2 regions of the Actinoplanes sp. NBC_00393 genome follow, and region 1 is predicted to be linked to the other one. Evidence: riboswitches for the same ligand, from Rfam matches in the RefSeq annotation. Region 1 holds a riboswitch; the other holds the start of a gene.

Region 1 (5,131 bases):
GGTCGCGTCGTCCTTGCCCTCGGCCTTCAGGTCCCGGAACCGCTCCTGCAGATCGGCCAGCAGATCCGCCTTCAATTCGTCGATGCTCTTCGCACCCTCGTAGGGGGCGAAAACGCCGTCCACGTACTCGTTCAGCCTGTCGCTCATCGATTCGCCTCCCTCACATCAAGGTGTCGAGCACGCGCTTCGCGTACTCCCAATTGGTTTTGTTCCGGGCGTAGGTGTCCCGGCCCTTGTCGGTGATCCGGAAATACTTGCGGCGGCCGCCCTGCGACTCGTCGCCCCAATACCACGTGATGTCGCCGTCGGCCTCCAGGCGCCGGACGCTGGAATACATCGTGGCTTCCTTCAACTCGTATTCACCCTGCGAGCGCTCGGCGATCAACTTGACGATCTCGTAGCCGTAGCGGTCCGCCTCGGACAGCAACCGCAAGATCATCGTGTCGGTGTTGCCACGCAGCAGATCTGAGGTGATCTTGCTCGTGCTCATCTCTCCGCACCTCCCGAAGTACAAGGTAGGTCGCACTACTATGACTGTCAAGGTAGTTGCCGAGCCAGGGTACCCGGAGACATGCAGTAGTAGGCGTTGAACAGCGAAAACGCTTCAGATGGCGCGGTAGACCGCCAGCCAGGCCTGGTCGCTGTAGGTAGTACGAATGTCTTCGGTACCCAGCAGCTCGCTGAGTTGCGAGCGAGTGAAGAAGTGGTGGGCATCGCTGCCCAGCAGTCGAGCGTTGATCACACCGACGAACAGCAGCGGCAGGATGATGCGCCACAGCGAGACGATTCCGCGCTCCCGTACATGCTCGCCGAGAATGGCTTTCACGCCGGCGCCGGCCCGCGGCGTCGTCACGATCAGCCGGCCGCCGGGCATCAATCGGCCCTTCAGAACGGCAACCGTCTTCGCGGGATCAGGCAGCGCATAGAGAACGTTGCCGCACAGAATCACATCGAATCGGCCGCGTAACTCCGCCAGATCGCCGTTCAGGTCGGCGCGCACGTGAGTGACCCGGGGCTTCTTTCGGCGAGCGCGGTCCAGCATCACCGGCGACAGGTCGACCGCCACGATCTCGCCGGGATTCCTGGCCCGCACCGCGCGCGTCAGATTGCCGGTCCCGCAACCGGCGTCCAGGACACGGCGCGGCCCTTCCGGGACCTCGGCCATCAATTCACCGACCATTTTCCGGTACGGCTGAAGTCGTTCTATCACGTCGTAACAGCGGGCGTAGACGTCCCACAACAGCGTGGTCATCCTCAGCTCCGACCGTCGAGGAAGTCCGCGGTCCCGTGCCAGTCGCGGCCGGCCGCCCGGATGCGCTCGGTGAAGCCGCTGACCTCGCCCCACGCCGGGTAGCCGGCGCCCGTACCATCGCTGCTGATCTTCCGGGCCACGGCGGCCAGGTCGCCGGCGGCGCTGTAGGCGCCGAACCACCGCACCCGGCCCGCATCGATCCGGTCGTGCCACGGCAGCCAGCCCTGCGCGGTCAGCGCCTGCGGCGGTAGGTGCCCGTGCCGCACGAAGGCCTGGCCCTGCAGGCGTTTCGCCTCGGCGATCGCGGCCGGCCCGGTGAGCAGCCCGCACTCGTAGAGCTGCTCCCCGCGGGCCGGCATGACCCGATCGCATCACACCACGTCAATGCGTGCTTCCAGCCGGGCGCGGCAGGCCGGCCACTCCGACGCCGTGATGGAGAAGATCGCGGAGTCGCGCAGGAGGCCGTCCTCACCCGGTGCCCACGAGCGGGACCAGGAACGCAGCACCCCCTCGAAGCGGGCGCCGACCTTCTCGATCGCGACCCGGGACCGGCGGTTGCGGGCGTCGGTCTTCAGGTCGAGCCGGGCCACCCGCCACTGTTCGAACGCGTGCCCGAACAGCAGCAGTTTCGCCTCGGTGTTCAGCCCGGTGCTCTGCGCCGACGCGGCCAGCCAGGTGAAGCCGACCTCGACCGCGCACAGGCCGGTCCCGTCCGGCCAGGGACGCGGATCCCAGTACGCGGTGGCGCCGACAGCCCGGCCGGTGCCGGTGTCGATCTGCGCGTACGGCCGCAGCTTCCCGGCTGCCGCCCTGGCCAGCTGCGCGTCGATGTAGGCGTCCACCTCGGCGGCCGACGGCACCCAGGTGAACCGGTACGAGCCGCGGTCCTCCTCAGCAGCCGCGGCCAGGTCGGCGGCGTGCCGGCGGTCGAGCGGCTCCAGACGGACGCGGCGGCCCTGCAGGACGGGCGCGGTCAGGGTAGCGGGAAAGGACACGACGGCCTCCGTTCGCGGCTTGCCCGGCGCGGGATGCGGCGGACCCGGTCATCACCCGGGGCACCCCACCCACGCAGGAGGGTTGCCGGCCAGCGAGCCGGGGCTTGGCGCTGACACTCATGACCTTGGAGGCGAAACTAGCACGATCGCCTTGCCGGTCGGGGTACGGGCTGTCCACAATGGCGCGGGGACGGGGGGTGAGCCGTGGCCTGGAATCGGGTACGCACGGCCTGGGTCGCGGCCGCTGCCGCGCTGGTGTTGGTGGCGGCGGCGGGGACCTTCGTCTACTTCCGGTACTTCCGGGCGGAGGAGCAGTTGCCCGTCGGGTTCACCATCGCGGTGGAGCCCGACAGCAGTTCCGGGAACCGGCTGTGGGCCTTCCCGGCCGGCACGGTCGACGACACGCCGGACGGCTGCGGCACCGCGCCGTGGGCGCAGCAGAACGGTGGCCGTGACTATCAGATCACCGAGTTCGTGGTGACCATCGGCGCCCACACCGAGCCGCTGCTGCTGGCCGGCGCCGACGTGGTCGCGGACCGGACGCCACCGCAGGCCGTCGACGTCTTCGGATGCCGCGACGATGAGCGGACGCCCGCCGCCTTCCTGCACGTCAACCTCAACGAGAACGAGGCGTTGTGGGCGACGTCCACAGCAGACGCGTTCACCACCGAACCGCTGGAGCGGGAACTGGCGCCGGGCGCTTCCGAGCAGATCCGGGTCCGCGCGATCGGCGCCGACAACGACTACACCTGGCGGCTCGACCTGCACATCGCGTTCCGGGACCGCCAGGTCGTGCACCGCATCGACAACAACGGGCAACCGTTCGTCACGGTCGACGCGGGCCCGGGCAGCCGAGACCTTCGCCAGTGACGTGGCCACGTCAAGCCACGCGGGTCCCGCTGGATCGCGCGCAGGCCCCGCCAGCGGGCAGCGGCCGGCCGGTCGCGGACCTTCGCACAAGACAGGCGACGGTGAGACCCGCTTCGACCGGCCCCACAGGTGGGCGCGCTGGGGGCTGGAGTGGCACGCGGTCGAGGCAAGACGGGTAGGCGTACCGGGAAATGCTCAGCTGGTGTGCTGCAAGGGTGCCGGATCGTCGGCGCTGGGGCGCCGGCGGCGGCTGAAGTGGTGGGTGGCCAGCGCTATCGGCCAGAGAAGCAGGACAAGTACGGCCAGCAGCAGGTATTCGGCCATCGGAACGCGCAGGACCTCGTGGATGGCGGCCAGGTTGCGGCCGGAGTAGACCGTGATGAGCGCGGCAAGGTAGGTGGCCAGGAAGAGCCAGCGGGTGCGGGCGGACAGGCCCAGACCGTGCATCTGCGTGATCACGAAGACGGCCAGGAAGCCGAAGAGGAACTTGGGCCAGGCGCCGCCGGGGCCGGAGTTCATGAAGGCGACGAGGGTGCCGTGTACGGCTACGAGCAGTTCGAGGCTGAGCGTCCACCAGCGGTTGGTGTGGGCGGTGGTGAACATCAGGCTGCTCTGCAACAGCAGCAGGAACACGTAGAAGAAGCCGATGAGGTGGCCGCTGGTGCCTTCCATCGGGTGGTACCAGAACGTGTAGATGACCGCCCAACTGAACAGGTAACCGTGGTAGCGGCGGGCGAAATCCAGCACGGTGGCCGGGATGGGGGCGCGTTTGCCGGCCACCAGGCCGCGCCGGCGGTTCTCCATCAGCAGGACGACGACCAGTAGCAGGACGACTGAGCCCTGCGAGCTGAAGATCGACACGTCCTGGGCCAGGCCGTCGTAGAAGACCTTGGTCTGCAAAGCGTGCAGGGCGACGAAGCCGAGGCTCGCGGCCAGGGCCACCACGTTGATCGGCTTGAGCCCGGCGGTCCAGCGGCGGGTGTGGGTCTGGGCGTACCAGATCAGGCCCCACGAGACGATCTGGTGGGCGGCGTAGCCGAGCCAGGCGGACAGCCGGGTCCACGCGGTGGGTTCGGGGAGCTGCCAGTAGTACCAGCTGGCGCCCTGGTCGGGGCGGAAGCTGACCTCCAGGGTCTGGCCGAGCAGCCAGACCAGACCGGTCAGCAGAGCCACACCGGGTACGCCCCAGAGCAGCGCCCGGTCGCTGCGAAACGCTGTTTCCTTTACCACGCCTAGCAGTATTGTCCATGGTCAGCGGACGGAACAATGGGCGCACGTCGATGGAGGCGGGGAAATTGGGCCGATACCGGTTGCAGGTCAACGGCAAACGCCGGGTGGTGGACGTGCCGGGCGACACCCCGCTGCTGTGGGCGCTGCGGGAGGAGCTCGGGCTGACCGGGCCGAAGTACGGGTGCGGCGTCGGAGCGTGCGGGTCCTGCGTCTCGCTGTTCGACGGCGCGGCCGGGCGGCCCTGCGTCCGGACGGTGGCCGAGTCCACCGGCGAGCGGATCACCACGATCGAAGGGCTGCGGGAACACGCGGTGCAGCGGGCCTGGCTGGAGCTCGACGTGGCGCAGTGCGGCTACTGCCAGGCCGGGCAGATCATGACGGTGGTGGCGCTGCTCGCCGAGGTTCCGGACCCGGACGACGCGCAGATCGACGCGGCGCTGCAGGACAACGTGTGCCGCTGCGGGACGTACCCGCGGATCCGGGCGGCCGTGCGCCGGGCCGCCGAGATCGCCCGGGGGCAGCGATGATCACCCGGCGGACGTTGCTCGGGGCGGCTCTGGTCGTGGCGGTGCCCATCCCGGATGTGAAAAGCGAACTGGCGCCGACCGTGTTCGTGCGGGTCGATCATCGGGGGCGCGTGGTGGTCACGGTTCCGAAACCGGACACCGGCCAGGGGGTACGGACGATGGCCGCGGTCCTGGTTGCCGAGGAACTCGCTGTGGAGGTCAGCGACGTCGCGCTGGAGCAGGCGCCGGGCGACACGGCGAGGTACGGGCCGCAGGGC
Region 2 (5,131 bases), 5.6 Mb from region 1:
GGCGTCCTCTTTACGCCAAGCCGGTTGCCGCGACGCCGTCCGCCCGGTAGTGAGAACCACATGGAGAACTGGACCGTGCGCCGGGTCATCCCCGAGGACACCGGGCGGATGCGCGCGCTGCGCCTGGAGATGCTGGCGGACAGTCCCCTCGCCTTCCTGGAGACACTGGCCCAGGCGGCCGCCCGTCCGCACGAGAACTACCGGCAGCGGATCCGGCAGTCCGCCACCGGCCCGGAGACGGCCCAGTTCATCGCCGACCCGGGCGGGCCGCTGATCGGGCACGCCGGCGGGACCACCGTCCCGGACGAGCCGGGTTGCACCGTGGTCTTCGCGGTGTACCTGACTCCGGCGTACCGGGGTGGCAAGGTGCTCGCCCAGCTGATCGACGCGGTGGCCGACTGGTCCGCCGCGGCCGGGCGCAACGAGCTGATGCTGGAAGTGGTGGTCGGCAACGATCGGGCCGTCCGGGCGTACGAAAAACTGGGTTTCACCGACACCGGGGTCCGGCTGCGCCACCCGACCGTCCCGGCGCTCGCCGAGCTGCAGATGCGGCGGAGGATCTGATGCGGCATCGCACGCGCACCTTCCTGACCACGATCAACGGGACCACCGGCGCGGGCCTGCTGCTGGCGCTGCTGTCCGGGGCCCGGGTCCGGCGCGGCCGCGACGGCATCATCATCGCCGAGGGATACCGGCTGCGGGTGCCGCCGAACTCGTGCTTCACGGTCGGCTCGGTGATCCTCACCCGGCGCACCGCGGACTGGCTGCTGGCCGAGGAGCGGGCGGCGCTGCTGGCCCACGAGAGCCGGCACGCCGGCCAGTACGCCGTACTCGGACCGCTCTTCTGGCCTGCCTACTGGCTGGCCTGCGGCTGGTCGTACTCCCTGACCAGGTCCTACGGCGTCCGCAACTTCTTCGAACGCAGGGCCGGGCTGAAGGACGGCGGCTATCCCGAGGACCTGCCGCTGCGGCCGTGGGCGGCCCGCTGGAAGCGGCGGTAGGAATTTGGTCGGGAGGACGGACGCACCACTGCCTCCGCATGGGTCAGCACTGGGGTCGTTGGGTCCCTCGGAGATTGTCGCCAAGCTCAGGTGAGGGGCCTCGTACGGCGTCGCGTCCTCCCGCGTCATGCATCCTGCCGATCCGGAGATCGGATCGCAAGTCCCTCCAGGAGGGAATCTTCGACAACCGGCTGACAGCCGGTTACACAGAGCTATCCCAGCAGGCCAGCTTCGCGGGCTCCACGCAGCGACGGTTTGATCGTGTGTGTCGGTCCAACCTGGCCGGCAACGGCGTCGAGAGTCTTCAGACCCTCGCCGGTGTTGTAGACGACGGTCTCCTTCGCCGGGTCGAGCTTGCCACTCGCCACGAGCTTCTTGAGCACGGCGACCGTGGTGCCGCCGGCGGTCTCGGCGAAGATGCCGGTCGTCTCGGCGAGCAGCCGGATGCCCTCGCGGATCTCGTCGTCGTCGGCGAAGTCCATCCAGCCGCCGGTCCGCTTGACCGCCTCGATCGCGTACGGCCCCGCGGACGGGTCGCCGATGTTGAGCGACTTGGCGATGCCGGTCGGCTTCACCGGGGTGATCACATCGGTGTCGTTGTGCAGCGCCGTGGCGATCGGGTTGCAGCCGGCCGACTGGGCGCCGAACACCGTCCAGCCGCCCTCCGGCGCCTCGACCAGTCCGATCTCGACCAGCTCGGTGAACGCCTTGTCCACCTTGGTGAGCAGCTCACCCGAGGCCATCGGGATGACCACCTGGGCCGGGATGCGCCAGCCGAGCTGCTCGGCCACCTCGTAGCCCAGCGTCTTGGAGCCCTCGGCGTAGAACGGCCGCACGTTCACGTTGACGAACGCGGTGTCCTCGAACTCGTCGGTCTCGACCAGCTCGCTGCACAACCGGTTCACGTCGTCGTAGGAGCCCTCGATGGCGACCAGGCCCCCGCCGTACACCGCGGTGGTGATGATCTTGCCCGGCTCCAGGTCGGCCGGGATGAAGACGATGCTCGGCACACCGGCCCGGGCGGCGTGGGCGGCCACCGAGTTGGCCAGGTTGCCGGTGGAGGCGCAGGAGAACCGGGTGAAGCCCAGCTCCTTGGCGGCGGTCAGGGCCACCGAGACGACCCGGTCCTTGAACGAGTGCGTCGGGTTGGCCGAGTCGTCCTTCACGTACAGCGGGGCCTGCAGGCCGACCGCGGCGGCCAGGGCCGGTGCGCTGACCAGCGGGGTGAGGCCGGGGTTGAGGCTCACCCGGGTGGCCGGGTCCTGCCCGGCGGGCAGCAGCCCCGCGTAACGCCAGATGTTCTGCGGGCCCGCCTCGATCTGGGCCCGGGTGACCCGCGCGAGCGACGCCTCGTCGTAGGCGACCTCGAGCGGGCCGAAACACTCGTAACAGGCGTGCTGCGCGGCCAGCGGGTACTCCGCGCCGCAGGCACGACAGACGAGGCCACGAGCGGGCGAGGTGGTGGTAGCGCTGGGTGCGTTGACGGTAGACGTCATCGAGGCCTTCCCTCTCATCTTTCCCCGCGGCGACCTGCCGAAACGGGGACGGAATTAGCACCTGCTCACGCGGCGGCCTCGTCATCGAGACATGCGTGGTGGTTGCCGGGGCGTCAACGGGCCGTATCCCTCAGCCCCTCTGGATGAGGTATTCAGTTGTTTCCCACACCTTACGACGAGATTCCGTGAACGCCATCACGAGTTCCCGAGGTGTGAGCGACTTCCCTCTCCCCGGCAGGCTGTCCCCCAACCAAGATCAATTCAAGATCAGAATGTCGCATCCGGGTGCCGGGTACAGGCCGTCGCTCCCGCCGAGGGCCCGGCCCGGCTCGCTGGCCGCTACGCGTCCAAACCGCTCCCCGCCCCGGGCGACCTGGGTGCCTGGTTGCGCTCACCCCAAACCCCACCCCACCCGCCCTGCCTTCACCTCAGCCCAGGCGTCTAACCGGGCTGGCGTAACCAGCGTGAGCTACGGCCCGGGGGTGGCTGGCCGCCGGCGGGGCGCCGGGGACGGCGGTGGGACGGTCAGGAGGTGACGTCCTTGCGGGTGAAGCGGTAGAAGGCCAGCGACCACAGCAGCGCGGCGTAGACGACCGCTGAGATCGCGCCCTTGGCCAGGTCCTCGGTCTGGACCGGGGTGGAGAGGATGCCACGCCAGGCGTCCGTGTAGTGGGTGGGCAGGATGTTGCGGATGCTGCCCAGGGCGGTGATCTGGTCCAGGATGCTGGAGAGGATCCAGAGCATCACCGCACCGCCGACCGCGCCCAGGGCCGCGTCGGTCAGCACCGACAGCAGGAACGCCAGGCCGGCCACGACCAGCAGGGTCACCGCGAGGTACGCCAGGATGCCCAGCAACCGCAGCAGTCCCTCAGCGGGCGGGATCTCCGCCGCGATGGTGCTGCCCAGCGGCCCCCAGCCGTAGCGCACGGTGCCGATCAGCAGGCCCGTGCCGGCGAGCAGGAGCAGGGCGAAGAGCGAGTACCCGGCGGCGACGATCAGCTTGACGCCGAGCAACCGGGCCCGCGGCACCGGGATGGCCAGCAGGTAGCGCAGGCTCCCCCAGCTGGCCTCGCTGGCCACGGTGTCGCCGAAGAACAGGGCGACCACCACGACCAGCAGGAACCCGGCCGACACCGCGAGGCAGAACAGCGTGAAGTTGAGCCCGCCCGAGGTGGCCAGGTCGGCGATGCTGCTGAACGCGCCACCGCCGTCGCCGTCCTCGTCGCCGCGGTTCTCGCCGCCGAACTCGAAGGCCAGCAGGATGATCACCGGCAGCAGCACCATGAACCCGAGAGCGAGTTGGGTGCGGCGGCGCGAGGCCTGCCGGCGTACCTCGGCCCAGATCGGCAGGGTGCGCGACGGCCGGTAGCCGGCCGCGGCTTCCAGCGTGCTCATCGGTCCCCACTTCCTCGGGAGTTGTCGCCGACCAGCGACAGGAACGCGTCCTCCAGGCGGCGGCGCGGCACCAGCCGGTCCACCCCGATGCCGGCCTCGACCAGGGAGGCGACCAGCTCGGAGCGGGCGGTCCCGTTCATGTCGACGATCAGGCCGCTGGCGCCTTCCGGCTTCACCGACCGCACGCCGAGGTCCTCCAGGACGCGGGTGGCGGCCGGTACGTCGGACACGTCGAGCTGCACCGACGGCGACTCCCCGACGATCTCGCTGACCGGCCCGGACGCGACGATCCGCCCCTTGTTGACCACCACGGCGTGGGTGCAGGTCTGTTCCACCTCGGCGAGCAGGTGGCTGGAGACGAGCACGGCCCGGCCGTCGGTGGCGTACCGCTGGAGGACCCGGCGCATCTCGGCGATCTGCGGCGGGTCGAGCCCGTCCGTCGGCTCGTCGAGCACCAGCAGTTCCGGCAGCCCGAGCATGGCCTGGGCGATGGCGAGCCGCTGGCGCATGCCGTGGCTGTACTTGCGGGTCTTGCGGTGCACCGAGTCACCGAGGCCGGCGATCTCCAGAGCCTCGTCGAAGCGGGCGTCCGCCCACGGCCGGCCGGTGGCCTGCCAGTACGCCTTCAGGTTCTGGTAGCCGCTGAGGTGCGGCAGGAAGCCGGGCCCTTCGACCAGCGCGCCGACCCGGGACAGGATCGGCGCGCCCGGGACCAGCCGGTGCCCGAAGACGTGGATCTCGCCCTCGGTCGGCTGGGTCAGGCCCATCAGCACCCGCAGCGTGGTGGTCTTGCCGGCGCCGTTGGGCCCGAGCAGGCCGACGACCTGCCCCCGCTCGACGGTGAAGCCGATCTCCTGGACCGCCACGAACCCGTCCCCGTACGCCTTGCGCAGCCCTCGGACGACGAGCGGGGTGTCCGCGTACTCCTCGGTGACGGTGACGTCGCGCCGCCGATGCCGAACCCGGTTGACCAGCAGCAACACGACGAGGCCGAGCAGGAGCACACCGACGACGGCGGCCAGGACGTACCACCAGATGCTGCCGGGATCGGCGATCGGCGTACCGGTCAGCGTCGGCAGGACCAGGGCCGGCTCCACCGCGACGGTGTACGTGGCGGGCTGCGCGGGCGTGAGGAAGGCCTGGTCAGAGGTGGCGACCGCCACGCGTACCGAATGTCCTGCCTCGATCTGGCGGACGATCGCCGGAAGCGTCACGGTGACCGGTTCGGCGTCGGCGATG

Evidence for each region. A riboswitch is a leader RNA that binds a small molecule or an ion and turns the genes downstream of it on or off. The one in region 1 is predicted to bind S-adenosylmethionine.
Region 2: linked by a shared signal. The riboswitch ahead of thrC (threonine synthase) and the one ahead of OHA21_RS10150 (GNAT family N-acetyltransferase) in region 1 are both predicted to bind S-adenosylmethionine.

Annotation. Positions count from the first base shown of each region.
Region 1 is NZ_CP107942.1:2,224,967-2,230,097, reverse strand. Features, by position in the region: gene OHA21_RS10170 (pentapeptide repeat-containing protein) at 1-147, opposite strand, end outside; gene OHA21_RS10165 (PadR family transcriptional regulator) at 161-490, opposite strand; gene OHA21_RS10160 (class I SAM-dependent methyltransferase) at 605-1,252, opposite strand; gene OHA21_RS10155 (hypothetical protein) at 1,255-1,611, opposite strand; gene OHA21_RS10150 (GNAT family N-acetyltransferase) at 1,624-2,247, opposite strand; SAM riboswitch class IV at 2,258-2,372, opposite strand; gene OHA21_RS10145 (hypothetical protein) at 2,452-3,117, shown strand; gene OHA21_RS10140 (hypothetical protein) at 3,313-4,347, opposite strand; gene OHA21_RS10135 ((2Fe-2S)-binding protein) at 4,365-4,874, shown strand; gene OHA21_RS10130 (xanthine dehydrogenase family protein molybdopterin-binding subunit) at 4,871-5,131, shown strand, end outside.
Region 2 is NZ_CP107942.1:7,856,712-7,861,842, forward strand. Features, by position in the region: gene OHA21_RS36380 (GNAT family N-acetyltransferase) at 61-564, shown strand; gene OHA21_RS36385 (hypothetical protein) at 564-1,001, shown strand; gene thrC (threonine synthase) at 1,214-2,497, opposite strand; SAM riboswitch class I at 2,509-2,647, opposite strand; gene OHA21_RS36395 (ABC transporter permease) at 3,023-3,892, opposite strand; gene OHA21_RS36400 (alpha/beta fold hydrolase) at 3,889-5,131, opposite strand, start outside.